DNA from 3 places in the Oerskovia sp. NPDC060338 genome. Region 2 is predicted to be linked to each of the others. Evidence: predicted binding sites of a transcription regulator. Region 2 holds the regulator's gene; each other region holds the start of a gene.
The links. The regulator LexA, encoded in region 2, represses DNA repair genes until DNA is damaged. The targets are predictions, from matches to a motif close to TCGAACANNTGTTCGA.
Positions count from the first base shown of each region.

Region 1: the regulator LexA is predicted to act here: its motif matches at 5,383-5,398, upstream of ruvA (Holliday junction branch migration protein RuvA).
Region 3: the regulator LexA is predicted to act here: its motif matches at 7,809-7,824, upstream of uvrA (excinuclease ABC subunit UvrA).

Region 1 is NZ_JBHXCQ010000005.1:170,507-180,905, forward strand. Features, by position in the region: gene ACFWGN_RS08170 (glycosyltransferase family 4 protein) at 1-722, shown strand, start outside; gene ACFWGN_RS08175 (hypothetical protein) at 719-1,387, shown strand; gene pdxS (pyridoxal 5'-phosphate synthase lyase subunit PdxS) at 1,522-2,448, shown strand; gene ACFWGN_RS08185 (NUDIX hydrolase) at 2,482-3,120, shown strand; gene pdxT (pyridoxal 5'-phosphate synthase glutaminase subunit PdxT) at 3,188-3,841, shown strand; gene ACFWGN_RS08195 (YebC/PmpR family DNA-binding transcriptional regulator) at 3,849-4,607, shown strand; gene ruvC (crossover junction endodeoxyribonuclease RuvC) at 4,696-5,259, shown strand; gene ruvA (Holliday junction branch migration protein RuvA) at 5,445-6,092, shown strand; gene ruvB (Holliday junction branch migration DNA helicase RuvB) at 6,145-7,218, shown strand; gene yajC (preprotein translocase subunit YajC) at 7,335-7,769, shown strand; gene secD (protein translocase subunit SecD) at 7,855-9,657, shown strand; gene secF (protein translocase subunit SecF) at 9,657-10,399, shown strand, end outside.
Region 2 is NZ_JBHXCQ010000006.1:91,932-102,330, forward strand. Features, by position in the region: gene ACFWGN_RS09165 (DUF5302 domain-containing protein) at 1-173, opposite strand, end outside; gene ACFWGN_RS09170 (aldo/keto reductase) at 322-1,365, shown strand; gene nrdR (transcriptional regulator NrdR) at 1,468-2,013, opposite strand; gene ACFWGN_RS09180 (LysM peptidoglycan-binding domain-containing protein) at 2,410-2,769, opposite strand; gene lexA (transcriptional repressor LexA) at 3,065-3,814, shown strand; gene ACFWGN_RS09190 (L-lactate dehydrogenase) at 3,947-4,900, opposite strand; gene ACFWGN_RS09195 (ATP-dependent DNA helicase) at 4,982-7,039, opposite strand; gene hflX (GTPase HflX) at 7,161-8,693, opposite strand; gene ACFWGN_RS09205 (class I SAM-dependent methyltransferase) at 8,920-9,582, shown strand; gene dapF (diaminopimelate epimerase) at 9,676-10,399, opposite strand, start outside.
Region 3 is NZ_JBHXCQ010000011.1:117,142-127,540, reverse strand. Features, by position in the region: gene ACFWGN_RS14665 (pyroglutamyl-peptidase I) at 1-277, shown strand, start outside; gene ACFWGN_RS14660 (choice-of-anchor A family protein) at 388-1,653, opposite strand; gene uvrB (excinuclease ABC subunit UvrB) at 2,028-4,124, shown strand; gene ACFWGN_RS14650 (TerC family protein) at 4,418-5,416, shown strand; gene ACFWGN_RS14645 (TerC family protein) at 5,416-6,429, shown strand; gene ACFWGN_RS14640 (YciI family protein) at 6,571-6,870, opposite strand; gene ACFWGN_RS14635 (MBL fold metallo-hydrolase) at 6,926-7,633, opposite strand; gene uvrA (excinuclease ABC subunit UvrA) at 7,854-10,399, shown strand, end outside.

The DNA.
Region 1 (10,399 bases), on a different contig from region 2:
TCGTGATCCCCAACGGGGTCTACGTCGACACGTTCGCGGACGCTGCCCCTTCGGCGAAGTGGCAGGGGACCCCGGAGGCGCCGACCATCGCGTTCCTGGGGCGCCTGGACGAGCCGCGCAAGGGCCTGCCGGTCCTGACGGCTGCGATCCCGCGCATCCTCGAGGCCGTCCCGGGGGCCCGGTTCCTGATCGCGGGCCGTGGGGACCAGGGGCGCGCGGACGCGCTCGAGGCGCTCGGTGTGGCCGCGAGCGCCGTGGAGTTCCTGGGGTCGATCTCGGACGAGGAGAAGGCGTCGTTGTTGTCGTCGGTGGACGTGTACATCGCGCCGCAGACGGGTGGGGAGAGCTTCGGGATCGTGCTGGTGGAGGCGATGAGCGCGGGGGCGTGCGTGGTGGCCTCGGACCTTGGTGCGTTCCGGCGGGTGCTGGACGAGGGGCAGGCGGGGGCGTTGTTCCCGGTGGGTGACTCTCGTGCGCTGGCGGACACGGTGCTGCGGGTCCTGGCGGATCCGGCGGGCCGGGAGCGGTACTGCGAGCGGGCGATCTCGTTCGTGCGCCGGTTCGACTGGTCGACGGTGACGGCCGAGGTGCTCGCGGTGTACGAGATGGCGTTGGCGGCCTCGGACGCGGTGATCCCGGTGCACGAGGATCCTGCGTCGTTGCGTGGTGGTCGTCGTCTGGGGCTGTGGCCTCGTCCGGAGCAGGAGAGGAACCCGTCGTGACGTGGTCGGAGATCGCCATCATCGTGGTGGCCGTGGTCCTGGTCGCGGGGTGGGCCCTGTGGGTCGCTGCCTCGCGCCTGGACCGGTTGCACCGCAAGGTCATGGCCTCGCGCCTGGCGCTGGACGCCCAGCTGGAGCGGCGGGCGTCGGCGGCGCTCGACCTGGCGGGGTCGGGGGAGCTGGACCCGGCGAGCTCGGTCCTGGTCGCCGAGGCGGCGTACGAGGTCCTGGACGACGACCTGCGCACGCGTGAGGTCGCGTCGGTGGTGCCGGGGCTGGCGGAGCTCGTGGTCTCGCCGGGGTCGGCTCACGGGCCCGACGGCGTCGCGACGGTCGGGGCGCCTCGCCTCCTGGCGGGGGTGGGTTCTGAGCGGGCGCGCGCGGAGAGCGACCTGTCGGCGACGTTGCGCGCGGCCCTGGAGGACCCGGAGGAGGTGCGGGAGATCCGGTCCTCGCTCCTGGGGGCCGAGCTGCTCGCGGCGCTGGCCGGGGCCTGGTACCGGGCGCAGCTCGCGCGCCGCTTCCACAACGAGGCCGTGGCCCAGACGCAGCGCCTGCGCCGCACGTGGTACGCCCGGGTGTTCTCGTTGGCGGGGCACGCGCCCATGCCGGTCACGGTCGAGCTGGACGACGCCTGGCCGCCCGCCCTCGACCGCAACCCCTGACCGACCGGTCGGGTTCCGGGGCTGCCCGAGGGGTGGGCGCACCTCCGTAGACTGGGTGGTGACGTGCGAGCATGTCGGCGGCGTGAGCGTGACCCCTGCTCACGCGTCCCAACGTGAAGATGTGAGGTTTCGCGGTGTCCGTGGAGAATTCCGGCGAGAACAGCCCCCAGGTGACCGGCGACGTCGTCGGCTCGGCCAAGGTCAAGCGCGGCATGGCCGAGATGCTCAAGGGCGGCGTCATCATGGACGTCGTCACGCCCGAGCAGGCGAAGATCGCCGAGGACGCCGGCGCGGTGGCCGTCATGGCCCTCGAGCGCGTCCCGGCCGACATCCGCGCCCAGGGCGGGGTCTCGCGCATGAGCGACCCCGACATGATCGACGGCATCATCGCCGCGGTCTCGATCCCGGTCATGGCCAAGGCGCGCATCGGTCACTTCGTCGAGGCCCAGGTGCTGCAGGCTCTCGGCGTCGACTACATCGACGAGTCCGAGGTCCTGACCCCGGCCGACTACGCCAACCACATCGACAAGTGGGCCTTCGAGGCACCGTTCGTGTGCGGGGCGACCAACCTGGGCGAGGCGCTGCGCCGCATCACCGAGGGTGCGGCCATGATCCGCTCCAAGGGCGAGGCCGGCACGGGCGACGTGTCCAACGCGACCACGCACATGCGCACCATCCGCGGCGAGATCCGTCGCCTGACGTCCCTGCCCGAGGACGAGCTCTTCGTCGCGGCCAAGGAGCTCCAGGCGCCGTACGAGCTCGTCAAGGAGATCGCCGCCACGGGCAAGCTGCCCGTGGTCATGTTCACCGCGGGCGGCATCGCGACCCCGGCCGACGCGGCCATGATGATGCAGCTCGGTGCGGAGGGCGTGTTCGTCGGCTCGGGCATCTTCAAGTCCGGCAACCCCGCCCAGCGTGCGGCCGCGATCGTCAAGGCCACCACGTTCTACGACGACCCGGCCGTCCTCGCGGACGTCTCGCGCGGCCTGGGCGAGGCCATGGTCGGCATCAACGTCGACGACATCCCGGTCCCGCACCGCCTGGCCGAGCGCGGCTGGTGACTCCCGCCCCGCTGCCGGCCCGGTGACACCGCGATGACGAGCACGGCCGACCGGCCCGCCGGTCGCGTCCCGACCGGGGCGGGCGCACCCGTCGCGCCCGCCCCGGCGGCGCCCCCAGCCGCCCAGGACCCACCCAGCTCGCTCGGACCCGACTGGGTCCTGGGCCCCGACGGCATGCGCCACCGGCGCGGTGCGCGCGTCCTGCTGCTCGACGACGAGGGGCGCCTCCTGCTCGCCCGCGGCCACGACACCGACCAGCCCGCGCGGTCCTGGTGGTTCACGGTCGGCGGCGGGATCGAGCCCGGCGAGAGCGACCGCGACGCCGCGGTGCGCGAGGTCCTCGAGGAGACGGGCCTGCGCCTGGACCCCGCCGACCTGCAGGGCCCCGTGTGGACCCGCTCGGCGATCTTCGACTTCTACCGCGAACGCTGCCGCCAGGACGAGGTCTTCTACCTCGCGCGCATCACCGGCCCCCAGGCCGCCGTGCCCCTCACGCGCGAGGGCTGGACCGAGATCGAGCACGACGTCGTCGACGAGATGCGCTGGTGGACCCTGCCCGAGCTCCGACAGGTCACCATCGAGGTCTTCCCCGCGTCCCTGCCGGACCTCCTCGAACCCCTCCTCGACGGGTGGGACGGGCAGACCCGCCACCTCGGCGAGGCCACCGAGTAGCAGGCCGCGAGCGCCGTCGTCGGGCACCCCCGCGGGGCGCGACGTGCGGCGCGTACCATGGGCGATCGTGAAACCGGTCATTGGAGTCCTCGCCCTGCAGGGCGACGTCCGTGAGCACGTGGCCGCCCTCGAGGTGGCCGGTGCGCGCGCCGTCACCGTGCGGCGCCCCACCGAGCTCGCGGCGATCGACGGCCTCGTGCTCCCCGGCGGGGAGTCGACGACGATCGACAAGCTGCTGCGGATCTTCGAGCTGTTCGACCCGCTGCGGGCCGCGATCGCCGCGGGGCTGCCGGTGTACGGGTCGTGCGCGGGCATGATCCTGCTCGCCGACCGGGTGCTGGGCGCCACGCACGACCAGCAGACCCTGGGGGGCCTGGACGTCACGGTGCGTCGCAACGCGTTCGGGCGTCAGGTCGACTCGTTCGAGTCGTCGGTGGAGATGGCCGGGGTGCCGGGCGGGCCCGTGCCCGCGGCGTTCATCCGGGCCCCGTGGGTCGAGGAGGCCGGCCCGGGGGTCCAGGTCCTGGCCCGCACGCGCCACCGGGGCGCCTCGGTGCCCGCTGTGCCGGGCCCGGGCGCCGGGCCCGCCGCGGGCGCGGGCGAAGACGCAGGTAGAATCGTCGCAGTACGTCAGGGAACGTTGCTCGCCACCTCCTTCCACCCCGAGATCACGGGCGATGCGCGGGTGCACGAGCTCTTCGTCGCAATCGTGAAGGAGTAACAGGGGTATGTCAGGACACTCCAAGTGGGCTACGACCAAGCACAAGAAGGCCGTGATCGACGCCAAGCGCGGCAAGCTGTTCGCCAAGCTCATCAAGAACATCGAGGTCGCGGCCCGCACGGGCGGCGGGGACCTCGCCGGTAACCCCACGCTCTTCGACGCCGTCCAGAAGGCCAAGAAGTCCTCGGTCCCCAACGACAACATCGACCGCGCCCTCAAGCGCGGCTCGGGCCAGGAAGCCGGCGGCGCCGACTACCAGACGATCATGTACGAGGGCTACGGCACGGGCGGCATCGCCGTCCTGGTCGAGTGCCTCACGGACAACAAGAACCGTGCCGCCGCGGAGGTCCGCATCGCGTTCACGCGCAACGGCGGCCAGCTCGCCGACCCGGGCTCGGTGTCCTACCTGTTCTCCCGCAAGGGCGTCATCGTGGTCCCCAAGGAGGGCACCACCGAGGACGACGTGATGGAGGCCGTCCTGGAGGCGGGCGGCGAGGAGGTCACCGACGAGGGCGACACGTTCGAGGTCCTCACCGAGGCCACGGACCTGGTCGCGGTCCGCACCGCGCTGCAGGACGCCGGCATCGAGTACGACTCCGCGGACGTGGTCTTCCACCCGTCCATGGAGGTCGAGGTCGACGCCGAGGGCGCCCGCAAGATCCTGCGCCTGATCGACGCGCTCGAGGACAGCGACGACGTGCAGAACGTCTACGCGAACTTCACCGCGAGCGACGAGGTCATGGCCGAGCTCGAGAACGACGACTGACCCACCGTCCCTGGTGTGACGAAGGGCTCCCGCGCGACCGTTCGCGTGGGAGCCCTTCGTCGTGGGTGGCGCGTGAGAAGGTGAGCGCGTGCGCGTGCTCGGAGTGGACCCAGGCCTGACCCGCTGCGGCGTGGGCGTCGTCGACTCGTTGCCCGGGCGGCGCGCGCAGATGGTCGCGGTCGGGGTCCTGCAGAGCCCGCCGGACATGTCGGTGGACCTGCGCCTGCTCACGATCTCCCAGCGCCTGGACGCCTGGATGGACGAGCACGTCCCGGACGTCGTGGCCGTCGAGCGGGTCTTCGCCCAGCACAACGTGAGCACCGTCATGGGCACCGCGCAGGTCGCGGGGCTCGCGATGGTCGCCGCGGCCCGCCGCGGGGTGCCCGTCGCGATGCACACCCCCAGCGAGGTCAAGGCCGCCGTGACCGGCACGGGCCGCGCGGACAAGATCCAGGTCCAACGCATGGTCGCGCGGATCCTGGGCCTGGCCGAGCTGCCCAAGCCCGCCGACGCGGCCGACGCCCTCGCGCTCGCCATCTGCCACATGTGGCGCCCCGCGGGCGCGCTGCAGGGCGGGGACCGGCACCAGCTCACGCCCGCACAGCGCGCGTGGGCAGCGGCCGAGCAGGCCTCGCGCGGCCCGCGCCGCTAGAGGCCGTGGTCCGGGGCCCGGGGTCGGGTCCGGACCACGGCCGCGGGGGAGCGCGGCCGCGAGGTGCCCGACGGCGAGGCTCACCCGGGCGCACCCTCGCCCGTTGCTAGAGTGGCCGCAGTTTCGTACAGGTGTTCGGGGTCGGTCGCACGCGGCCGGGACCCGCGAGGATGCATGGAGGCACAGTGATCGCTTCGCTGTCGGGAACGGTGGCGAACGTCCGCCTGGACCGCGCTGTCATCGAGGTGGGCGGCGCCGGGGGAGCCGTGGGGTACCTCGTGCACGCGACCCCCGCGACGCTGTCCACGCTGCGCGTGGGCGAACCCGCCCGCCTGTCCACGAGCATGGTCGTGCGCGAGGACTCGTTCACCCTGTTCGGGTTCGCCGACGACGACGAGCGCACGGTCTTCGAGGCCGTGCAGACCGTCAGCGGCGTCGGGCCGCGACTGGCCCTGGCGATGCTCGCGGTCCACACGCCCGACGCGCTGCGCCGCGCCGTGGCTTCCGAGGACATCGCCGCGCTCATGCGCGTGCCCGGTATCGGGCGCAAGGGCGCCCAGCGCATCGCGCTCGAGCTCGGCGACCGGCTCGGGGCACCCACGGGCGCCGCGGACGGTAGCGGCGACGACGCGGCGGGCACGGGCGCAGGCGTGGTCGACGACCAGCGCGACCAGGTCGTCCAGGCGCTCGTGGGGCTCGGCTGGAACCCCAAGGCCGCCGAGGACGCGCTCGCCACGGTCCTCGCCCAGGCCGGCGTCGACGTGGTCGCCCCCGACGAGATCGCGGGCGCCCTGCGCGCCTCGCTGCGCGTGCTGGGCGGTCCCCGTGGGTGACTTCGACCGCGTCGGGTACGCCGAGGGCGAGGAACCGTTCACGTCCGAGCGGATCGTGACGCCGGCCGCGGACGAGCTCGAGCGTGCGGCCGAGGCCGCGCTGCGCCCCCGGCGGCTCGAGGAGTTCGTCGGTCAGCTCGTCGTGCGCGACCAGCTCTCCCTGGTCCTGCAGGCCGCGCTCGCCCGCGGCGCGACGCCCGACCACGTCCTGCTCTCGGGGCCTCCCGGGCTCGGCAAGACGACCCTCGCCATGATCATCGCGGCCGAGCTCGGCGCGTCGTTGCGCGTGACGTCGGGCCCGGCGATCCAGCACGCGGGCGACCTCGCCGCGGTCCTGTCCTCCCTCGAGGAGGGCGAGGTGCTGTTCATCGACGAGATCCACCGGCTCGCGCGCCCCGCCGAGGAGCTGCTCTACGTCGCCATGGAGGACTTCCGGGTCGACGTGGTCGTGGGCAAGGGCGCCGGTGCCAGCGCGATCCCGCTGTCCCTGCCGCCGTTCACGGTCGTGGGGGCCACCACGCGCGCCGGGCTGCTGCCCGCGCCGCTGCGCGACCGGTTCGGGTTCACCGGGCACCTCGACTTCTACTCGCCCGACGAGCTCCAGCGCGTCCTGGTCCGCTCGGCGGGCCTGCTCGGCGTCCGGCTCGACGCCGACGCGGCCCACGAGATCGCCGGCCGCTCGCGCGGCACGCCCCGCATCGCCAACCGCCTGCTGCGCCGTGTGCGCGACTGGGCCCAGGTCCGCGGCGACGGCTCGCTGGACCTGCGGGCCGCACGCTCGGCGCTCGAGGTCTACGAGGTCGACGAGCTCGGCATGGACCGCCTCGACCGGGCCGTGCTCGGCGCGCTGTGCACACGCTTCAACGGGGGGCCCGTGGGCCTGAGCACCCTGGCCGTGACCGTGGGCGAGGAGGCGGAGACCGTGGAGACCGTGGTCGAGCCCTTCCTCGTGCGCGAAGGGCTGATCGGGCGCACCCCGCGCGGACGGGTCGCGACCGCGGCCGCCTGGGCACACCTCGGTCTCACGCCCCCCGACCCCCTCGCGCCCCGCGGACCGGGCAGCCCGACGGGGGGACGGAACGGCTCCGGACGGACGGGGCGAACCCTGTTCGACACCGGGGCCTAGACTGGGGGAGTCTGAACGGCGGAACTCCACGGTCGTACGGTTCGTTGGTGATCCGTACGCGTGCGCCTAGACTGCCGCGCAGATCCCAGCACAGAACAGGAATCGGTTACCCCGTCATGGACTTCAGTCTCATCCTCATCCTCGCCCTCGCAGCAGGCGCGATGTTCCTCATGACCAGCCGGTCGCGCAAGGCCCAGAAGGAAGCAGCAGCCTTCCGGACCAACCTGGCCCCCGGCCAGGAGGTCATGACCGGTTCGGGCCTGTTCGGCACCATCGTCGCGGTCGACGAGGAGAAGGACATCATCACGATCGAGTCCACCCCCGGTAACCAGTCCCGCTGGCTGCGGGCAGCGATCGCCAAGCTCGTCGAGCCGCCCGTCGAGGAAGAGGACGGCGACGACGAGGACGACGAATCCGACGAGAACGGCCTGGTCGTGGGGGACTCCGACCGGACCTCGTCGGTGGACGACGTGCTCGAGGTCCCGGACGACCTGTCCGGACTGACGGACAAGCCGGGGGACAAGCGGGACGACGGCACCGACAGCAAGTGACACACGTCGCGCCCCGATCCCGGGGCGCGACGTCGATCCGCGTCATCGCACGCTCGATGTCGCGCGCACGAGAAGAGACGGATAGTTGGCCACCTCCAACACACGACGCGCCAGGCCCGTACGCACCCTGGTGATCCTCGCGCTACTGATCGTCGCGTTGTTCGCGTCGATCTTCGCCGGCACCAAGTGGTCGGACGCGAGCACCACGCCCGGACTCGCCCTCGACCTGGAGGGCGGCACGCAGATCATCCTGACGCCGATCGCCTCCGAGGGCCAGGTCACCGACGAGACGATTCAGCAGGCGATCAACGTGATCCGCCAGCGTGTCGACTCCTCGGGAGTCACCGAGGCCGAGATCACCAGCCAGGGCAAGAACATCGTCGTCGGGCTGCCCGGCACCCCGAGCGACGAGACGCTCGACCTCGTGCGCAAGTCCGCGCAGATGCGGTTCCGCCCGGTCCTGACGTACGGAGCACCCACCCCGGTGGCCTCCGAGACGCCTGCCGAGGAGCCCACCGAGCCCACGGCGCCCGTGACCCCCACGAGCCCCAGCGACCTGGCGCAGATCACCCCGGAGATCCAGGCCCAGTTCGACGCGCTCGACTGCACCGACCCCAAGAACCTGACCGGTGGCAACACCGACGACGCCGACGCACCGCTCGTCACGTGCGCCGACGACGGCACGGTCAAGTACATTCTGGGCCCGGTCGAGATCGAGGGCACCGAGATCGCCAACGCGAGCTCGGGCCTCGGCACCACGGCCCAGGGCGTCAGCACCGGCCAGTGGGTCGTCAACATCGAGTTCAACGCCGAGGGCACCAAGGCCTTCCGTGACACGACCACGCGCCTGGTCGCGCTGCCCGCCCCGCAGAACGCGTTCGCCATGGTCCTGGACGGGCTCGTCATCTCCGCCCCGACGGCCAACGTCGCGATCCAGGACGGCAAGGCCGAGATCTCCGGCAACTTCACCCGTGAGAGCGCCGCGCTGCTGGCCAACCAGCTCAACTTCGGTTCGCTCCCGCTGACCTTCGAGGTCCAGAGCGAGCAGCAGATCTCCGCGACGCTCGGCAGCGAGCAGCTCGAGAAGGGCCTCATCGCGGGCGCGATCGGCCTGCTGCTGGTCGTCATCTACTCGCTCTTCCAGTACCGGGCCCTCGGCCTGGTCACGGTGGCCTCGCTCGGCATCGCGGCCGTGCTCACCTTCGGGGTGATCCTGCTGCTTTCCTGGACCATCGGGTACCGCCTGTCGCTGCCCGGTGTCGCGGGCATCATCGTCGCGATCGGTATCACCGCGGACTCGTTCATCGTGTACTTCGAACGCATCCGCGACGAGCTGCGCGACGGGCGCACCCTGAACTCGGCCGTCGAGAAGGGCTGGGACCGCGCACGGCGCACCATCCTGGCCTCGGACGCGGTCAACTTCCTCGCCGCCGTCGTGCTGTACTTCCTCGCCGTGGGCGGCGTGCGCGGCTTCGCGTTCACGCTGGGTCTGACGACGCTGATCGACCTGATCGTCGTCTTCATGTTCACGCACCCGGTCATGCAGCTGCTCGCACGGACGAAGTTCTTCGCGAACGGGCACCCTGCCTCGGGCCTCGACCCGCGCCGTCTCGGCGCGAACCCCCGCTACGCCGGGCGTGGACGGGTCGCCCGAGCGGGTGCTGCGGACACCCAGGACGCGCCGGTCGCGGCCGACGCCTCGAGCGACGAACCCTTCGGCAGCCCCACGCGCGAGAAGGTCGGCGCGAGCGTCGGCACAGCCGCCGCGGGCGAGGGCACCCGGCAGACGATCGCCGAGCGCCGCGCCGCCGCACGACGTGCGGCAGAGTCCGACGCCACCACCACCGACTCCTCGACCGAGGGCGACAAGAACGAGGAGAACCTCTGATGGCGCAGGGATTCGCCCAGTGGGGCAACGACCTCTACACGGGGCGCAAGTCCTACCAGATCGTCGGCAACCGCCGCCGCTTCTACATCGTCGCGATCGTCATGGTGCTCCTGTCGTTCGGGGTCCTGCTCACCAAGGGCTTCAACCTCGGCATCGACTTCCGCGGCGGCTCGGAGTTCGTCGTCTCGAACGTCAGCGACACGAGCCAGCAGCCCGCGATCGACGCCGTGGCCGAGGTCGCCCCTGACGAGGTGCCGCGCGTCACGACCGTCGGCGGCAGCGCCATCCGCGTCCAGACCGACCGTCTGACGGCCGACGAGGTCACCGAGGTCCGCGACGCGCTCGCGGGCGCCTACGACGTGACCGAGAACGACGTCACGACCGCGTTCATCGGCCCCAGCTGGGGCAAGGACGTCTCGCAGAAGGCCATCACGGGCCTGATCGTCTTCCTCGGGCTCGTGGGCGTCGTCATGACGATCTACTTCCGCAACTGGCGCATGGCCGCGGCCGCGCTCATCGCGCTCTTCCACGACCTCATCATCACGGTCGGGATCTACGCGGCGATCGGCTGGGAGGTCACCCCGGCGACCGTGATCGGCTTCCTGACCATCCTCGGGTACTCGATCTACGACACCGTGGTGGTCTTCGACAAGGTCCGCGAGAACACGAGCGGCATCCTCGACCAGACCCGCAGCACCTACGCCGAGCGCGCCAACCTCGCGGTCAACCAGACGCTCGTCCG
Region 2 (10,399 bases):
AACGTGCGCTGCACGGGTCCGACGGTCTCCGAACCGTGGACGGTGCCCGTGTTCGAGCCCCCGTCCGCGGTGCGGTGGCTCGCGGCGTTCTTGCGGTCCAGCGCCTCGCGGAACTTCGCCTTCGCGTCCTCGCTGGGCGTGGTCGCTGGTGTCTCGTCCTTCGACGTCGTCATCGGCGGGCCTCCTTGCTCTCGGTGGAACGGGTACGCCTGAGGGCGCTCCCCTGCCCCCCAGCCTGGCGTACGCCGATCGGTAACGCCAGCGAATACGACCGGGTACGGTCGAGACATGTCGCACAAAACACCGGAGAGCACCGATGGCATGAGGTTCCGGCCAGCCGGCAGGTCAGGGCTGAGCCTGCCTGCCCTGTCGCTCGGACTGTGGCAGAACTTCGGGGACTCCACGCCGTACGCCGTGCAGCGCGAGCTCGTGCTGCACGCCTACGAGCGAGGGGTCGTCCACTTCGACCTCGCGAACAACTACGGCCCACCTCCGGGATCGGCCGAGGCCGGGTTCGGTCGCGTGCTCGCGAGCGACCTGCGCGGACACCGCGACGAGCTCCTCCTCTCGACCAAGGCCGGCTACCGCATGGGACCTGGCCCCTACGGCGAGGGTGGGTCGCGCAAGTACCTGCTGTCCTCGCTCGACGCCTCGCTGCGGCGCCTGGGGGTCGAGCACGTGGACGTGTTCTACTCCCACCGGTTCGACCCGACGACCCCCCTGACCGAGACGATCGGCGCCCTCGCCACGGCCGTGACCTCGGGACGCGCCCGGTACGCCGCGATCTCGTCCTACTCGGCCCGCCGTACCGCGCAGGCGCTCGAGATCGCCGCGGACCTGGGCCTGCCGCTGGTCCTGCACCAGCCGTCCTACTCGATCCTGAACCGCTGGATCGAGGAACCGGGGACCGACGGAAGGACCCTGCTCGACGTCGCCGGTGACTCAGGGACAGGTCTCGTCGTCTTCTCACCCCTGGCCCAGGGCATGCTGACCGACCGCTACCTCGACGGGGTGCCCGACGACTCCCGCGCGGCTCGCGGCGTCTCGCTCCGTCCCGAGTTCCTCTCGCCGGAGAACCTCGCCCGGGTCCGCGCGCTGCACGAGATCGCGTCGGGTCGCGGCGAGTCCCTGCCACAGATGGCGCTCGCCTGGACTCTCCGCGACCCGCGGGTGACCTCGGTCCTGGTGGGCGCGCGCACCACCGCCCAGCTCGACGAGAACCTGCGCGCGCTCGAGGCTGCCCCGTTCTCCCCCGCCGAGCTCGCGGCGATCGACGCCGTGTCGCTCGAGACGGCCCCGGACGGCACGTCGCGTCCACTCGACACCGGCATCAACATCTGGGCCGATCGGTCGAGCAGGCTCTGAGCACCGACCGGCCGCTGCGGACTGCGCCTCCCCCCCGGCCGACGCGGTTCACACCCCGACGGGACGCGGCTCGCCCGGCAACGGGTCCGCGCGGTCACCGGTTCACGCCTGGTGCGAAGCCCCTCCCGCGGGCGCGGGGTCCTCTTGCGCATGGTCGACGGTCCCGGAGCCGTCGAGCTCACGCACCGCGTCCTCCCGAGCCTCGCGCTCGGCGCGCAACGAGTTGATCGCGGCCTCGAAGTCCTCGAGCGAGTCGAAGGCCTGGTAGACGCTCGCGAAGCGCAGGTAGGCGACCTCGTCGAGCTCGCGCAGCGGGCCGAGGATCGCCAGGCCGATCTCGTAGGCGTCGAGCTCGGCACTGCCTCCGGCCCGCAGCGACTCCTCGACGCGCTGGGCCAGCACCGCGAGATCGTCCTCGTTGACCGGTCGCCCCTGGCAGGCCTTGCGCACGCCGGTGACGATCTTCTCCCGGCTGAACGGCTCGGTCACTCCCGAACGCTTGACCACCGACAGGCTCGCGGTCTCGATCGTGGTGAAGCGCCGGTTGCACGCAGGGCACTGGCGGCGGCGACGGATCGATGCGCCGTCGTCGGAGGTCCGTGAGTCGACGACCCGAGAGTCCGCGTGCCGGCAGAACGGACAGTGCATGGGAAAGGTCTCCTGTGCTGGTCGGCCTGGCTCCGGAGCGGCCGCTCCGAAGGTGCGCCCCGAACGTACGTCGCCCGCTCCGCGACATGCAAGGCGCCTCGCGCCGGGCATCGGTCACAAACGGAGAACGGAGGTGGCCGAGAACCGGCCACCTCCGTCGGGACGCCCCCGTCCCCATCTCACGTCCGCGACTCGCCTCGCGGACGTCGACGCAACTGCGGAGACGCAGCGATGCGCGTCTCCTCCCCACCGACCGACCCCCCAGCCGGGTTGGTGAGGCAGTACTAACTTAGGGGAACCTAAGGGCAGTGCGCAACCCCTGTTCCCGGAACGAGACGCCGGGACGCGTCCGGACCATGCACGACACGCGCCACCACGGCCCCTGGGGGCGATACGTCACCCCTCATCCACAGGGAGCAGGAGCTGCTGCCCGACCTGAAGACTGGTCGAGGAGAGCCCGTTGAGGGCCATCAGCTCGTCCACGAGGTCACGCACGTCGCGATCCCCCCCGGCGAGAGCCGCTGCGTGCTGCCAGAGCGTCTCGCCGGCCTCGACCGCGTGCACCGTGACCTCGCGCGGCTCGCCGGGTCCCGAGGCGAAGGCCTTCCCGCCCCACAGCACGACGAGCGCCATGAGCCCGAGGACGAGCGCCGTCAGGACGACCCGACCGCGCCGCGTCAGGCGGAGGGGACGTTCCGACGCCGACTCCTGACGCCGTGCCGCACGCCACTCGTCGATCGACACCACTGCGCTCATGTCCACTCCTTCGCCAGGGGTGCCCGAACCGCCTTCCCCGGTCGGTTCGAACACCTGTACGTCGAACACCTGTACGATTTCTATCACCGACTGCGCGCGTTGTCGAGACATGCTCGAACATGTGTTTGATTCGTGTCGCGCGGTGACCTACGCTGGACCTGTACCGGTCGTCCGATATGTCGCGCCCCTTCGGGGCGCGCGCAGGCGACCGGGAGCTCTTCGAGGAGACGGTGCCGCGCGCGGCGCTCTTTCCGCAGGACAAGGACCGGAACGGCCGAGCAGGGCGGAGACGACGATGGCGGGACGGGTGGCCGACACCACGGGCAGGCTCGCGAAGGTGCACGAGCTCCCCGACCCTGCGACAGGCGGGGACGGGCTCACGGCACGCCAGCGCCTGGTCCTCGAGACGATCCGGGCGTCGGTCGAGCAGCGCGGCTACCCGCCGAGCATGCGCGAGATCGGCGAGGCCGTCGGCCTGACCAGCCCGTCGAGCGTCAAGCACCAGCTGACGACGCTCGAGCGCAAGGGCTACCTGCGCCGCGACCCCAACCGGCCCCGCGCCATCGAGGTCGTCCAGACCGACGACTCGCGCGGGATCCGCGCTCTGCCCGGCAGCGGCTTCCCGCGCGTGGAGGACGTGGACCCGGCCGAGGACTCCCCCGAGCGTCCCACCCCGTCGTACGTCCCCGTCGTGGGGCGCATCGCGGCCGGTGGTCCCATCCTCGCCGAGCAGGTCGTCGAGGACGTGTTCCCGCTGCCCCGTCAGCTCGTGGGTGACGGCGAGCTCTTCCTGCTGCGCGTGTCAGGCGACTCCATGATCGACGCGGCGATCTGCGACGGCGACTGGGTCGTCGTCCGCCGCCAGCCCGTCGCGGAGAACGGCGAGATCGTCGCCGCCATGATCGACGGCGAGGCGACCGTCAAGACGTTCAAGCGCATCGACGGGCACGTCTGGCTCATGCCGCACAACGAGGCGTACCGCCCGCTGTCGGGCGACGACGCCCAGGTGCTCGGCCGCGTCGTCTCGGTCCTGCGCAGTCTCTGACCTGCCCCCTCAGCACCCTGCTCCTGCATGACGAAGGGGACGGCCGCACAGGCCGTCCCCTTCGTCGTCCGAGGTTCGCCGACCAGCGGCCCCCAGGACTCTCGCGCGAGTAGCCGCTCTAGCGAGTCGCCGTCACAGCCCGAAGCTCTTCGCGACCGCGCGCACCGAGTCCGCCGACGAGCGCAGACCAGCGAGCTCGATGTCGGACAGCGGGACCTCGATCCGCTCCCCGCACCCTCGCCGCTCGAGCAGCGACGGCACCGACAGGCACACGTCGCTGATCCCGTGGAAGTCCTCCAGGAGCGAGGAGACGGGCAGGACCCGGTGCTCGTCGTCGAGGATCGCCTCGATGATGCGGGTGGCGGCGAGCGCGACCGCGTAGTTGGTCGCGCCCTTGCCCTCGATGATGCGGTAGGCCGACTGCACGACCTCGTGCGCGATGTCCTCACGCACCTCTGCGGTGAGCGGCCCGCGGCCCGTGAGCCCCTTCCAGTCGAGCAGAGGGACGCCGCTGATGGTCGCGGAGCTCCAGAGCGGGATCTCGCTGTCGCCGTGCTCGCCCGCGATGTAGGCGTGGACGTTCTGCACCGCGACGCCGCAGTGCTGCGCGACCAGGAAGCGCAGGCGGGAGGAGTCCAGGACCGTCCCGCTGCCGAAGAGCTGGTTCGCCGGCAGGCCGGAGTACTTGAGCGCCGCGTACGTCACGACGTCGACCGGGTTGGTCACCATGATGTAGATCGCGTTGGGTGCGACCTCGACGAGCCCCGGCAGGATGTTCCGGACGAGCGAGATGGTCGCGCCCGCGAGGTCCAGGCGCGTCTGCCCGGGCTTCTGCTTGGCACCCGCGGTGAAGACCACGACGTCCGCGTCGGCGCACACCGCGACGTCGTCGGATCCCTCGACCTTGGCCATGGGCATGAACTGGATGCCGTGCTGGAGGTCGAGGACCTCGGCCTCCACCTTGGTCTTGTTGATGTCGAGGAGGCTCACGGTGTGAGCGGCCCCTCGCATGAGCGCCGCGTAGGCGAGGGTCGATCCGACGGAACCTGCGCCGACGATCGCGAGCTTGGTGGTACGGGCGGGCACTGTGCCTCCTGGACGTTGTGCGGCAGGCGTCCGGCCGCCGCCGGGGGCAGCGGCCGCGTCCACCGCGTGGACTGCCAGGTCTCAGCCTAGGGCGGAGAGGCGCTCGAGCGCAGAGAGGACGACACGTCGATCGGTCGTGGTCCAGAAGTCCGGCATCGACTTGGTGAGGTAGGAGCCGTACCGGGCCGTCGCGAGGCGCGGGTCGAGGACCGCGACGACACCGCGGTCTGCGGTCGACCGGATGAGACGGCCCGCCCCCTGAGCGAGGAGCAGGGCCGCGTGGTTGGCCGAGACCTGCATGAAGCCGTTGCCCCCCGCGGCCTCGACCGCGCGGGCGCGCGCCGACTTCACCGGGTCGTCGGGGCGAGGGAACGGGATCCGGTCGATGAGCACGAGCTGGCAGCTCGGCCCGGGGACGTCCACGCCCTGCCACAACGACAGCGTGCCGAACAGGCACGTCCGCGGGTCTGTGGCGAACTCCTTGACGAGCGTGGGCAGCTGGTCGTCGCCCTGGCACAGGACGGGGACGTCGAGCCGATCACGCATGGCCTCGGCGACCGCGAGCGCCGCGCGCCGCGACGAGAACAGGCCCAGGGTCCGCCCGCCCGCCGCCGTGATGAGGTCGGCGATCTCGTCGAGCTGCCCGTCCGTCGCGGCCTCGCGGCCGGGCTGAGGCAGGTGCTTGGCGATGTAGAGGATGCCCTGCTGGGGGTAGTCGAACGGGCTGCCGACGTCCAGACCGCTCCAGGTCGCCCCGTCGTCGTCGAGCCCCAGGGAGCGGGCCACGGGGTCGAACGTCCCTCCGAGCGCCAGGGTCGCCGACGTGAAGACGCCCGTGCGCTCGGTCAGGAGGTTGGTCCGGATGAGACCGGCCACCGCGAGCGGCGCGGCGTGCAGCCTGCTCACGCCGTCCCCGCTCCACCGGCCGTCCTCGCCCGCGCGCGAGCACCACAGGACGTCGTGCCCCGTGGGGTCCTGCGCCATGCGCTCGGCGATCTCGAAGACCTGGAGCATGGTGGCCTGAGCCATCTTCATCCCGGTGTCGGGCTGCGCCTGGGGGCCGCCCGAGGTGTCCGGCTTGAGCGCGCTGAGCACGGTGCGCGCCGCGTCACGGACCGCCGCGACGGCCGAGCGCGCGTCGTCGGGCAGGCCGTCCGGGAAGCGCTCGGCCGGCAGCGAGGCGACCACGGTCCCGAACGCGCCGATCGCGAGGTCGAGGTCTGTCGTCTGCACGCCCCCGTGGCGACGCGCGAGCCGTGCTGCGTGCTCGATGATGGGCACCGAGAGGTCGGCCGTGGCGGCGGCCGTGACCCGGTCGCTGAGCTCGTGGGCCTCGTCGACCACGACCACGCCGTGCTCGGGCAGGACGCCGGGCGAGCCCGACGCGGCGATGCCGAGCATCGCGTGGTTGGTCACGACGACGTCCGCCTCGCGCGCGCTCGTGCGGGCCTGGTCGGGGAAGCAGTCGTCGATGAGCGGGCACTTGGCCCCCAGGCACTCGAGGGCCGTGACCGAGACCTGCCGCCAGGCCTTGTCCGAGACGCCGGGCACCAGGTCGTCCCGGTCGCCCGTCGTGGTCTCCTGCGCCCACTCGCGCAGCCGCACGACCTGCTCGCCGAGCGCTGCGGCCCCCGACGCCGCGCCCGGAGCGGGATGCTCCGCGACGCCTGCACGCTCGCCGCCCGTGGGCAGGTCGAACAGCGTGGGTTCGTCGGCCGGGTAGCCCCCCTCGATCTTGTGCTGGCACAGGTAGTTGTGCCAGCCCTTGAGGAGGGCGATGCGGGGCTCGCGCGGGAGCTTGTCGGCGACGGCCTGGGCGACCAGCGGGAGGTCTCGCGTGATGATCTGGCGCTGGAGCGCGAGGGTCGCGGTCGAGACGATGACGCGCTCGTCCTCGCACACGGCGTGGCGCACCGCGGGCACGAGGTAGCCGAGCGACTTCCCGGTACCGGTGCCCGCCTGGACCAGGAGGTGGTCAGGGCCACCCGAGCCGTCGATCGCGGTCGCGACGCTCACGGCCATCTGGTGCTGGCCCGCGCGGCGCCCGCCACCGAGGGCGCCGACCGCGAGGTCGAGCAGCTCCTCGACGTCAGGGGTCGCAGAGCCCGTGGTCAGGGTGGTGGTGGTCTCCTCGGGCACCCCGGAAGTCTACGGCGACCCTCCGACACGACGGTCCTGGACCCTGCGAGGGCAGCCCGCGCAGGCGCCTGGGCACGCCCGAGCAGGGGCCCGGGCTCCTCGAAGCCCGGGCCCCGCGCGCTCAGGCGCGGACGGCGACCGCGTGGAGCTCGAGCGCGAGCCCCTCGTCGACGCGTGCGAGCAGGCGCGTGCCCGTCTCGACGTGCTCCTCGAGGTCGATCTCGCCCGTGAGGTGCACGCGGTTGACCAGGTCGCCCCGGTGGTAGGGCACCACGAGGTCGACCGAGACGTCGGGCCGCGGCAGCTCGTCGGAGATGAGCTGGAGCAGGTCGTCGATCCCCTGCCCGGTGTGCGCCGAGACCACGATCGTGCGTCGCTCGCGCCCACGGATGCGGGCCACGACGTCGGGGTCGGCGATGTCGACCTTGTTGAGCACGACGACCTCGAGCACCTGGTCGATGCCCGGGATGTCCGCGAGGACGTGACGGACCGCGGCGATCTGCCCCTCGGGATCGGGGTGCGACGCGTCGACGACGTGCAGCAGCAGGTCGGCCTGGCCGACCTCCTCGAGCGTCGAGCGGAACGCCTCGACGAGCTGGTGCGGCAGCGCGCGGACGAACCCGACCGTGTCCGCGAGCGTGTAGACGCGCCCGTCCTCGGTCTGCGCGCGCCGCACCGTGGGGTCGAGGGTCGCGAACAGCGCGTTCTCGACGAGCACCCCGGCGCCGGTCAGCGCGTTGAGCAGGCTCGACTTGCCCGCGTTGGTGTACCCGGCGATCGCGACCGACGGGATGGCGTGGCGCTTGCGCGAGGACCGCTTGGTCTCGCGGGCCGGCGCCATCGCGGCGATCTCGCGCCGCAGCTTGGTCATGCGGTCGCGAATGCGGCGGCGGTCGAGCTCGATCTTGGTCTCACCGGGTCCGCGCGAGCCCATGCCGGCTCCCGCGCCACCGACCTGGCCACCGGCCTGGCGGGACATCGACTCGCCCCAGCCGCGCAGACGCGGGAGCAGGTACTCGAGCTGTGCGAGCTCGACCTGCGCCTTGCCCTCCCGCGACTTGGCGTGCTGGGCGAAGATGTCGAGGATCAGCGCGGTCCGGTCGACGACCTTGACCTTGACGATGTCCTCGAGCGCACGTCGCTGCGAGGGCGCGAGCTCGCCGTCGATCACGACGGTGTCCGCGCCCGTGGCCGCGACGACGCCGGCGAGCTCGGCGGCCTTGCCCGAGCCGAGGTACGTCCCGGGGTCAGGCTTCTGGCGACGCTGGAGCACGCCGTCGAGCACCTGGGACCCCGCCGTCTCGGCGAGTGCCGCGAGCTCGCGCAGCGAGACCTCGGCCTCGGCCGCCGCGGCGTCGCCGCTGCCCGTGTAGAGACCGACGAGCACGACCTTCTCGAGGCGCAGCTGGCGGTACTCGACCTCGGTGACGTCCTCGAGCTCGGTCGAGAGGTTGGCGACCCGTCGCAGCGCCGTGCGCTCGGCGAGCTCGAGCTGCTCGCCGTCGTAGACGGAGTGCTGGGTGCCCCCCTCGGCGCGCGCGGTCCCCGCCCGAGCGAGCACCCGTGCCACGACGTCACCGGCGATGTCGCGCTCGGGACGCTCCACGGTCTCCGGTGCGGTCTCGGGGGTGGGGTTCGCAGGGGTCTGGGTCATGGGCCGCCTTTCAGCTGAGGGTCCGGGCCCCGGGTCCGTGTGACCTGGGCCGGTCGACGCCGTCCGGAAGACGCTCCGGTCGGCATGTCGTACAACAAGCGTGGCACGCCGGATCGTCCCGGCGCGAACCTATTCGCCGCGAGCGCAGCCTTTCACGCCCGCGGCGCCCGCGGGAACCGCCCGTGCGGGGCGGCCCCGCGCAGGGCGCCCGATAGGATCGACCCTCGTGACGACCACCCCTGGCACGACGCCCGAGCCCTCACCGGACCACTACTTCACGGCGCAGCCCGCGTCCGCCGAGGAACGTCGGGAGCTCACCGTCCGTCTCGCGGGTCGCGAGGTCACGGTCGAGGTCGCGTCGGGCATCTTCTCCCCGGGCCGCCTGGACCTGGGGACGCAGGTGCTCCTGCGCTCGGTCCCGGACCTCCCGCCCGCGGTCTCCGGGCCCGACGGCGCCGCGCACCTCCTCGACCTGGGCTGCGGCTGGGGCCCGGTCGCCCTGAGCATGGCGATCGAGTCGCCGGGCTCGACCGTGTGGGCCGTCGACGTCAACGAGCGCGCCCTCGACCTGGTCCGGCGCAACGCCGCCCGGCTGGGCCTGGAGAACGTGCGCGCGGTGCGCCCCGAGGACGTCCCCGACGACGTCCGGTTCGCCGCGATCTGGTCCAACCCGCCCATCCGGGTCGGCAAGGAGGTGCTGCACGACATGCTGCTGCACTGGCTGCCCCGGCTCGAGCCGGGTACCGAGGCCTACCTCGTGGTGCAGCGCAACCTCGGTGCCGACTCGCTCATGGCCTGGCTGAACGAGCACCTCGACGACGACCTGTCGGTGACCAAGCTCGCGAGCGCCAAGGGGTTCCGCGTCCTCGAGGTCACGCGCGCGGGCTGAGCCCTCGCTCCGCGCGGCAGTCGGTCCTGCCAGACGGGACCCGTGCCCGACGCACGCCGAGCACCGGGGCGCTGCGCCGTCGGGCCCTCGCGGTCAGCGCCCGAACGCCGTCAGGTCGATCTCTCCCCCGAACACGATCTCCGCGGGACCGGCGAGCTCGACGCGGCCGCCCTCGAGGGCCGTCACGCGCACCGTGCCACCCGGCACGTCGACGAGCCACACGTCCGGCGACTGCGGGCCGCCCCACGCCCGGACCGCGAGCGCCGCGGCGCACGCGCCCGTGCCGCACGACTCGGTCTCGCCCACGCCGCGCTCGTGCACGCGCATGCGCAGACGCCCGACGACGGTCCCGTCGACCGAGACCTCCTCGCCGAGGGGGACGACGAGCTCGACGTTCGTGCCGTGCGGGGGCAGCGGGGAGACGCCGGGCACCGCGGTCAGGTCGGCGGCCTCGAGCTCGTCCTCGTGCGGCAGCGCGAGCACCGTGTGGGGGTTGCCCAGGTCGACGCTCAGCGCGGGGCGGGCGACCTCCCACCCCTTGACCGTGACCTCGGCGTCGAAACCCTCGTCGAGCGCCGTGCGGCCCCCTGGGAGGAACCAGGGGCCCATGTCCACGGCGTACCAGCCGTTCGCCTCCTTGCGCACGTACTTGACCCCTGCTCGTGTGCCCACGGCGAGGACCCGTGGTGCCGCGGCGGTGGCCGGTACGTCGGACGCGCCTGCGTCGTCCGTCGCGACAGGGGCAGGCGTGAGGTCCACGAGCCCCAGGCGCTCGGCGAAGGCCGCGAAGACGCGCACGCCGTTGCCGCACATCTCG
Region 3 (10,399 bases), on a different contig from region 2:
CCTGGTCGCGGTCCGCGAGGCCGGTGTCCCGGTCGCGGTCTCCAGCACCGCGGGCACGTACGTGTGCAACGCGACGTTCTATGCGCTCATGCAAGGGGTGTCCGGACAGGAGGGGGTGCGTGCGGGGTTCGTCCACGTGCCCGACGTCGAGTCCCTGCCGCTCGCCGCGACCGTCGAGGCCCTGCGGGTCGTCGTCGAGACGGCCTGCGCGGACCTCGACGGGGCGCTCGGAGCGGGCGGCGACGCGGCACGCGTCTCGGCGGGCGCCGAGCACTGACGGCACCGGGCGCCCGTGTCGTCGAGCTCGGGGGCGGACGGGCACGCCACGGGCCCCAGGATGATCCCTGGGGCCCGTGGCGTGTCAGGTGTCCTTCGGAAGTACGGTGCTCAGCTCGTGGCGCGGCGGCGGGCCACCACGACGAGACCCGCGCCGGCGCCCAGGAGCACGACGGAGATCAGGACGACGAGGGCCGTGCGCGCCCCCGTGCTCGCGAGCCCGCGCTCGTCCTCGGCCGAGGGGGAGGGAGTCGAGGACCGGTCGGACGGCGTCGCGGTGCTGTCGGCAGGCGGTGTGGTGGCCGGGGGAGAGGCCTTCTCGGTAGGCGTCGTGGTCTCGTCCGTGGGAGGAGTGCTCTCGCGAGGCGCGGGCTCCTCGGGAACGTCCTTGTCGACCGGCGGGGTGGTCGACGTCGGAGGGACGACGAGAGGCGTGGAGGGCTCGGGGTCGCAACCGAGCGACGTCAGGCCGATCCACGGGTAGTTGTGGTGCTCGAGCCCGCTGCCGCCGTTCCCACCGAACGTCAGGTCGCCGCCGACCCAGAGCCGGCCGTTGGTGCTCGTGCTCTGGACGACCTTGACCGAGGGCTTCGGGGCGAGGATCGATCCGACGGTCTGGCTGTTGCCCGAGAGGGTGAGCGAAGTGGCGTCGGGGAAGTTCCACAGGATCCGGGGCGCCCACGTCCCCAGGGCGGTGAACGTGTCGATCCGCTGGCCGATCGACTCCGCTGCGGTGTGGACCATCGTGAAGTCGACCGTGCTGCCCGAGACGTTGACGACGATCGGGGCCGAGGTGCCGACGTTCGCGAAGACGAGCGTGCCGTTCGTCTTCTTGAGCTCCTGGGCCGTCAGGGAGAAGACCTGCGGGGCGCTGGTCCCGTCGCCCGTGAGCGACGCGAACCCGCCGGTCGTGCCGAGCGAGCCCGTCGCGGTGAGCGCGGCGAGGTCGGCGGAGGCCGCGCTGAGCGTCGAGCCGGTGGCCGTGACGCTCGAGGCAGGGACGGAGCTGTTGGGCTTCCTGATACCGCCGTTGAGCTCCATGTCCCCGCTGATCGCCCCCGTGGCAGTCACGTTGCCGCCCTGGGTGATCCCGTGCCCGACGTCGATGCGTCCGTTCGAGACGGAGACGCCACCGTCCGCGACCAGCATGTCGCTCCCGCCGGGAGGGACGATCTGGGACCCGCCGCCGGCGCGGCCGAAGTTCATCAGGCCACCCGTCGCGATGTCGATGCTCCCTCCCGCGAGGAGCATGCCCTCGGACTCGACGGCGCCCGCGCGGGCCGCGTAGTCGCCCCCGACGAAGACCGCGACGCCCGTGTCGGTGAAGGCGGGGCCACCGGTCGTGATCCCCGGCAGGGTGCTCGCCGGCGTGCACACGGGAGCTGCGACCAGGGGCGAGGCGACCGCGGCCGGAGCGCCGGCGAGACCGATCAGTCCGGTGGTCAGCGCGCCCGTGGCGAGCGCGCTGAGGAGGGAGCGCCGGGGTGTCCGGCGCGTCGTGCTGAGGAATCGATGTCTCCGGGGGTGGGGTCGTGGACACGAAAGTAAGTTCTGTGTACAAATCCATGCCAGATGAATCCATCGACGTCTGTTTTGTCGGGGATCACACGGGATGGCGAGGATTACCGGCACACTAGGGCGCTCCCTCGCGACATGCCAAATCTGTCGCCGGGTGAATGTCGGCCACCCGTGCCGAAGAGCGTGAGAGGGCTGCGGGGCCGAGTGTCGGTGGTTCGCCGTACCGTGGACTCATGCGACCTGTCACCGATCTCCAGCGCACCGTCGCCCCCTTCGAGGTCATCTCCGACTACACGCCCTCGGGCGACCAGCCGACGGCCATCGCGGAACTCTCCGAGCGGTTGCGGGCGGGGGAGAAGGACGTGGTGCTGCTCGGCGCGACCGGGACCGGCAAGTCCGCGACGACGGCCTGGCTGATCGAGGAGCTGCAGCGGCCCACGCTGGTCATGGCACCGAACAAGACGCTGGCCGCCCAGCTGGCGACCGAGTTCCGTGAGCTGCTGCCCAACAACGCGGTCGAGTACTTCGTCTCCTACTACGACTACTACCAGCCCGAGGCGTACATCGCCCAGACGGACACCTACATCGAGAAGGACTCGTCGATCAACGACGAGGTCGAACGCCTGCGGCACTCCGCGACCTCGTCCCTGCTGACGCGCCGCGACGTCGTCGTCGTGGCGTCGGTGTCGTGCATCTACGGTCTGGGCACACCGCAGGAGTACGTCGACCGCATGGTCCGACTCGACGTCGGAGACCAGGTCGAGCGAGACGTGATGCTGCGCCAGTTCGTCACCATGCAGTACACGCGCAACGACATGGCCTTCACGCGTGGCACGTTCCGCGTCCGGGGCGACACGGTCGAGATCATCCCCGTGTACGAGGAGCTCGCGATCCGCATCGAGTTCTTCGGTGACGAGATCGAGGCCATCCATCTGCTGCACCCGCTCACGGGGGAGGTCGTGCGGTCGGAGACGAGCGTCAACCTGTTCCCGGCGACGCACTACGTCGCCGGCCCGGAGCGCATGGAACGGGCGATCACCTCGATCGAGGCCGAGCTCGAGCAGCGGCTGGCCGAGCTCGAGCGGCAGAACAAGCTGCTCGAGGCCCAGCGCCTGCGCATGCGCACCACGTACGACATCGAGATGATGCGCCAGATCGGGTCGTGCTCCGGGATCGAGAACTACTCGCGGCACATCGACGGCCGTGAGGCCGGCACGGCCCCGCACACGCTCCTCGACTACTTCCCCGAGGACTTCCTCCTCGTGATCGACGAGTCGCACGTGACGGTGCCCCAGATCGGGGCCATGTTCGAGGGGGACATGTCGCGCAAGCGCAACCTCGTCGACCACGGGTTCCGTCTGCCGAGCGCCATGGACAACCGGCCGTTGCGCTGGGAGGAGTTCGTCGAGCGGATCGGGCAGACGGTCTACCTGTCGGCGACGCCCGGAAAGTACGAGCTCTCGATGTCGGACGGGGTCGTCGAGCAGATCATCCGTCCCACGGGACTCGTCGACCCGGAGATCGTGGTCAAGCCGACCACAGGCCAGATCGACGACCTGCTCCACGAGATCCGTGAGCGGGTCGAGCGCAACGAGCGTGTCCTGGTCACGACGCTCACCAAGAAGATGTCCGAGGACCTCACGGACTACTTCCTGGAGCGGGACGTACGTGTCCGCTACCTGCACTCGGAGGTGGACACGCTGCGCCGTGTCGAGCTGCTCCGCGAGCTCCGCCTGGGCGAGTACGACGTCCTGGTCGGCATCAACCTGCTCCGCGAGGGGCTGGACCTCCCGGAGGTCTCGCTCGTCGCGATCCTGGACGCCGACAAGGAGGGCTTCCTGCGGTCGGGGACGTCGCTCATCCAGACGATCGGGCGTGCGGCCCGCAACGTCTCGGGCCAGGTGCACATGTACGCGGACAAGATCACCCCGGCCATGGCGCAGGCGATCGAGGAGACCACCCGCCGCCGGGAGAAGCAGGTGGCCTACAACCTGGAGCACGGGGTGGACCCCACCCCGCTGCGCAAGAAGATCGCCGACGTCACGGACATGCTCGCGCGCGAGGACATCGACACTCAGGAGCTTCTCGCGGGTGGCTACCGGCAGCCGGGCAAGGGCAAGGCCCCCGTGCCGGCAGGGGGCAAGGCGGGTGCGGCCACCAACCGGCTCGCCGGGGTCGCCGCGGGCGAGCTCGCCGACCTGATCCAGGAGCTGAGCGACCAGATGCACGGGGCTGCGGCCGAGCTCCAGTTCGAGCTCGCCGCCCGGCTGCGCGACGAGATCTCCGGCCTCAAGAAGGAGCTGCGCCAGATGCACTCGGCGACCGCCTGACCGGTTCCGCGGGCCGTCCCCGGGCGGGGCGGCTCGGGCCGCGGGATGATCGCGAGGTCCGTGACGGTTGTGGAAGGCGTGGGCGACTCGCGGTGGCGATGGCCTATGCTTGCTCGGTTGAAGGGGAGTATTCCCGAACACGGTGATGTCGTCATCACGGTCGACGCAATCGTCGGCCCGGTGTCACCGGTCCAGCACGGCCACCTCTCGCGACCGCCCTCGGGCAGGTCGGTGGCCGGGCGCGGGCGGAAGAGACCTTCGGTACTCAGTGCTACGTACCGGAGGTATGTGTGATGGATGTTCCTGTCTGGATGTGGGTCGCGACGGTCGGCGTGATCGTCGCGATGCTGGCCTTCGACTTCGTGGGTCACGTCCGCACCCCGCACGCCCCGACCCTCAAGGAAGCCTCGTGGTGGTCGGCCGGCTACGTCGGTATCGCGATCCTCTTCGGTGTCGGGATCTGGGCCTACTTCGGCTCGGTCTACGGCGGCGAGTACTTCGCCGGGTACATCACCGAGAAGAGCCTGTCGGTCGACAACCTCTTCGTGTTCGTCCTCATCATGACGAGCTTCCGGGTGCCCAGGCTGTACCAGCAGAAGGTCCTGCTGATCGGCATCACCATTGCCCTGGTCCTGCGCACGATCTTCATCTTCCTGGGCGCCGCGCTCATCGAGAACTTCAGCTGGGTCTTCTACATCTTCGGCGCCTTCCTCATCTACACGGCCTACGCGCAGATCAAGAGCGCGCGGTCGCACGAGGAGGAGGAGTACAAGGAGAACGCGGTCCTGCGCCTCACGCGCCGCCTCTTCCCGACGACGGACGCGTACGTCGAGGACAAGATGTTCACGACGATCTCCGGCAAGCGCTACATCACCCCCATGCTCATCGTGATGATCGCGATCGGCAGCGCCGACCTGCTGTTCGCAGTCGACTCGATCCCCGCGATCTTCGGCCTGACGCAGGAGACCTTCCTGGTCTTCGCGGCCAACGCGTTCTCGCTCCTGGGCCTGCGCCAGCTCTACTTCCTCATCGACGGTCTGCTCGACCGTCTCGTCTACCTCGCGTGGGGTCTGGCGGCGATCCTCGGTTTCATCGGGATCAAGCTCCTCATCCACGCGATGCACACCAACGAGATCCCGTTCATCAACGGCGGTGAGCACATCACCTTCGTGCCGGAGATCTCGACCGCCGTCTCGCTCAGCTTCATCGTGGTGACCCTCGCGATCACGACGGTCGCGAGCCTCGCGAAGGACCGTAGCGACCGTCGTCGCCTGGAGAAGGAAACCTACTGATGCAGCACGAGCTCCCGTTCTGGTTCGAGGCGGCGTCCCTGACGTCCCTCGTCGTCCTCCTGCTCGTCGACCTGGTGATCGTGGGCAGACGCCCGCACGTGCCGTCGATGAAGGAGAGCGGCCTGTGGGTGGCGTTCTACGTCGCCCTGGCACTGGTCTTCGGTGGGCTCGTGGCTCTCGTGGGCGGGAGCGCGCCGGCTGTCGAGTTCTACGCGGGCTGGCTCACGGAGTACAGCCTGTCGGTCGACAACCTCTTCGTGTTCGTCATCATCATGACGAGGTTCGCCGTGCCGCGGGAGCACCAGCAGAAAGTCCTCATGGTGGGGATCATCGTGGCGCTCGTGCTGCGCGGAGCCTTCATCCTGGCGGGCGCCGCGATCATCGCGCAGTTCGTGTGGGTGTTCTACCTGTTCGGCGCGTTCCTGATCTACACCGCGATCAAGCTGGTCGCGGGCGGGGACGAGGCGGAGGAGTACCAGGAGAACCGGCTGATCCGTTCGCTGCGGCGGGTGCTTCCCCTGTCGCAGACGTACGACGGCGGCCGGCTGCGGACCGTGGTGGACGGCAAGAAGCTCTTCACGCCCATGCTCATCGTGTTCCTCGCGATCGGCAGCACGGACCTGCTGTTCGCGTTCGACTCGATCCCCGCGATCTTCGGCCTGACGCAGGACCCGTTCATCGTGTTCACGACGAACGTGTTCGCGCTCATGGGGCTCCGCCAGCTCTACTTCCTGCTGGGTGGGCTGCTCGAGCGCCTGGTCTACCTGCCGATCGGTCTGGCGGTGATCCTGGGCTTCATCGGGGTCAAGCTGATCCTCGAGGCGCTGCACGAGAACACGCTGCCGTTCATCAACGGCGGGCAGCACATCGAGGCCGTCCCCACGGTCCCGATCTGGCTCTCGCTCGTGGTGATCGTGGGGGCGCTGGGAGTCACCACGGTGGCGAGCCTGCTGCGCACGCGCGGCCAGGACAAGGCGGAACCCGTGTCCGACGACGTCGACGTGGCCTCCTGACCCGGCTCACCAGGGCGCACTCGTGGCCCGGTGCACGACGGCCCGCCTCCCCTCGGGGAGGCGGGCCGTCGTGCTGTGCAGGTCCGATGGTGCGGTGATGCGCCGAGCCGCGCCGGCAGATCGATGCTGGGCCGTGCCGGGTCAGATGCGGTCGGACCAGGGGCCGAACACGGGGACCCAGGGGCGGACCGTGCGGCGCGTGATGACGTCCTCCCGGGCGAACGGGTCGGCGTCGAGCGTCGAGGCCACGGCAGCCTCGTCGGTGGCGTCGAGCAGCAGGAGCGCGCCGGCCGGGTTGGCGACGTCCTGTGCGAGGGGCCCGGACGCGAGCAACGTGCCCTCCTCGAGCAGGCCGCTCAGGAAGGCGCGGTGCTCGGGGCGAAAAGCGTCGAGGACGGCAGGCTTGTCGGCGTACGTGTAGGTCACTGCGTAGATCGGCATGCCGCTCATTCAAGCACCTCTGCCGTCCCGGCCTGCCGCCGTCCCGGGACCGGCGCTACCAGCCGCGCTCGCGCCACTCGTCGAGGTGCGGGCGCTCGGTGCCGAGCGTCGTGTCGGCGCCGTGCCCGGCGTAGACCCAGGTCGCGTCGTCGAACCGGTCGAAGAGCTTCTCGGTGACGTCGGCGTAGAGGAGCGCGAAGCGGTCCGGGTCGTTCGACGTGCTCCCGACGCCGCCTGGGAAGAGCGAGTCACCGGTGAACAGGTGCGCGCGGCCGGGGACGGCCTCCGGGGCGCTCGCGTGCTCGGGTTCGCGATAGACGAGAGTGACCGACCCCGGAGTGTGCCCGCGCAAGCCGATGACCTCGATCGTGAGGTGCCCGACGACGAGCGTGTCGCCGTCGTGCAGGGGGCGCGAGATCGTGGCGCCCGTCGTCTCGGTGATGGCGTCCGCGTCGGGGGCTCCCGCCGCGAGCGGTGCGCCGGTGGTCGTGCCGAGCGAGGCGAGCGCGCGCGTGTGGTCGAGGTGCCGGTGCGTCGTGACCACCAGGTCGAGGCGGGCGGACGGTGACCCCTCACGGACGAGCTCGAGCAGGCGGTCCGGCTCGGCCGCAGCGTCGACGAGGAGCTGGGCTCCGCTTCTGCGGCACGTCAGGAGGTAGGCGTTGTTGTCCGACGGCCCGACGGCGAGCTTGCGGACCTCGACCTCGTCCAGGACCCGCAGGTCGCTCGGACCTCCGACCGTGACGTCTCCGGTGTATCCCACGGGATCTCCTCGCTGTGCGCCACGCTCTGCGGCGACCGGCCCGCCGGCGTGACGAGCCTCTCGTGGAGAGTCTGGCACGGCGGGGGTGCGTGCTCGTCTGGCGTCCAGGAGGAGGCGCTCTGCCGGGCGGTCGTGGCGCAGGTCGGGCCCTCGGGCCGTCCACCCGGGGACGAGGTCGAACAAGTGTGCGAATGTCAGGGGCGAGGCATACGATGCTTCGGTGAGCAATCGCCTTGTCATCGCCGGTGCCCGAGAGCACAACCTCCGCAACGTCGACCTCGACCTGCCGCGGGACCAGCTCATCGTCTTCACGGGCCTCTCGGGGTCCGGGAAGTCCTCCCTGGCCTTCGACACGATCTTCGCCGAGGGCCAGCGTCGGTACGTCGAGTCGCTGTCCGCCTACGCCCGTCAGTTCCTCGGGCAGATGGACAAGCCGGACGTCGACTTCATCGAGGGGCTGTCGCCCGCGGTCTCGATCGACCAGAAGTCGACCAACCGCAACCCTCGCTCGACCGTGGGGACCATCACCGAGGTCTACGACTACCTCCGCCTGCTGTTCGCCCGTGCAGGGACCCAGCACTGCCCGGTCTGCGGCGAGAAGGTCCAGGCGCAGACGCCGCAGCAGATCGTCGACCGTCTCCTCGAGCTGCCGGAGGGCACCCGCTACCAGGTCCTCGCGCCCGTCGTGCGCGGACGCAAGGGCGAGTACAGCGAGCTCTTCAAGGAGCTGCAGTCCAAGGGGTTCGCGCGCGCCCGCGTCGACGGCGAGGTCGTCCAGCTCACGGACCCGCCCGCGCTCGAGAAGAAGCTCAAGCACGACATCGAGGTCGTGATCGACCGCCTCGTCTCGCGCGACGGCGTCCAGCGCCGCCTCACGGACTCGGTCGAGACCGCGCTCGGCCTCGCGGGCGGGCTCGTCGTCGTCGAGCTCGTCGACGCTGACGCCGACGACCCGCAGCGCGAACGCCGGTTCTCCGAGAAGCGGGCGTGCCCCAACGACCACGAGCTCACGCTCGACGAGATCGAGCCGCGCACCTTCTCGTTCAACGCGCCCTACGGCGCCTGCCCCGAGTGCACGGGCATCGGCTTCCGCCTCGAGGTGGACCCGGACCTCGTGATCCCGGACGACGAGAAGTCGCTCGCGGAGGGCGCGGTCGCCCCCTGGGCCCAGATCTCCTCCGAGTACTTCAACCGCGTGCTGACCGCCCTCGCCTCGGACCTGGGCTTCTCCATGGACGTGCCCTGGCGCGCGCTGCCCCAGCGGGCGCAGCAGGCCGTCCTCTACGGCCAGAACCACGAGGTGCACGTCCGCTACAAGAACCGCTGGGGCCGGGAGCGCCAGTACTCGACGGGCTTCGAGGGCGTCGTGACCTTCCTCGAGCGCCGTCACGGCGAGACCGAGTCGGAGTGGTCCAAGGAGAAGTACGAGGCGTACATGCGTGAGACGCCGTGCCCGGTCTGCCAGGGCACGCGTCTCAAGCCCGAGGTCCTCGCGGTCAAGGTCGGCGACAAGTCGATCGCCGAGGTCTGCCGTCTGCCGCTGCGCGAGGCCGCGGCCTTCCTCGGCTCGCTCGAGCTCGGCACGCGCCAGAAGGCCATCGCGACCGAGGTGCTCAAGGAGATCGACGCCCGCCTGGGGTTCCTGCTCGACGTCGGCCTCGACTACCTCTCGCTCGAGCGCCCGGCGGGGACCCTCTCGGGCGGCGAGGCGCAGCGCATCCGGCTCGCGACGCAGATCGGCTCGGGGCTCGTCGGCGTCCTGTACGTCCTCGACGAGCCGAGCATCGGTCTGCACCAGCGAGACAACCGGCGGCTCATCGACACGCTCACCCGCCTGCGCGACCTGGGCAACACGCTCATCGTCGTCGAGCACGACGAGGACACCATCCGTGCCGCCGACTGGATCGTGGACATCGGCCCCGGTGCCGGCGAGCACGGCGGGCGCGTGATCCACTCGGGCGACTACGCAGGTCTCCTCGAGGCCCCCGAGTCCGTCACGGGCGCCTACCTCGCCGGACGCCGCAGCATCCCGCTGCCCGCGACGCGCCGACCCGTGGACAAGAGCCGTCAGGTCACGGTCATCGGCGCGCGCGAGCACAACCTCGAGGGCATCGACGTGAGCTTCCCGCTCGGCACGCTGACGGCGGTCACGGGCGTCTCGGGCTCGGGCAAGTCGACGCTCGTCAACTCGATCCTCTACACCGTGCTCGCGAACGAGCTCAACGGGGCGCGGCAGGTCGCCGGCAGGCACCGGCGCATCACGGGGCTCGAGAACCTCGACAAGGTGGTCCACGTCGATCAGGGCCCCATCGGCCGCACGCCCCGGTCCAACCCGGCGACGTACACCGGGGTCTGGGACCACGTCCGCAAGCTCTTCGCGGAGACCAGCGAGGCCAAGGTGCGGGGATACACCCCGGGCCGGTTCTCGTTCAACGTCAAGGGTGGGCGCTGCGAGGCGTGCTCGGGCGACGGGACCATCAAGATCGAGATGAACTTCCTGCCGGACGTGTACGTCCCGTGCGAGGTCTGCCACGGTGCGCGCTACAACCGCGAGACGCTCGAGGTGCACTTCAAGGGCAAGACCGTCGCCGACGTGCTCGACATGCCCATCGAGGAGGCGTCGGAGTTCTTCGCCGCGGTGCCCACGATCTCGCGGCACCTCAAGACGCTCTCCGAGGTCGGCCTGGGATACGTCCGCCTGGGGCAGCCCGCGCCCACGCTCTCGGGCGGCGAGGCGCAGCGCGTCAAGCTGGCCAGCGAGCTGCA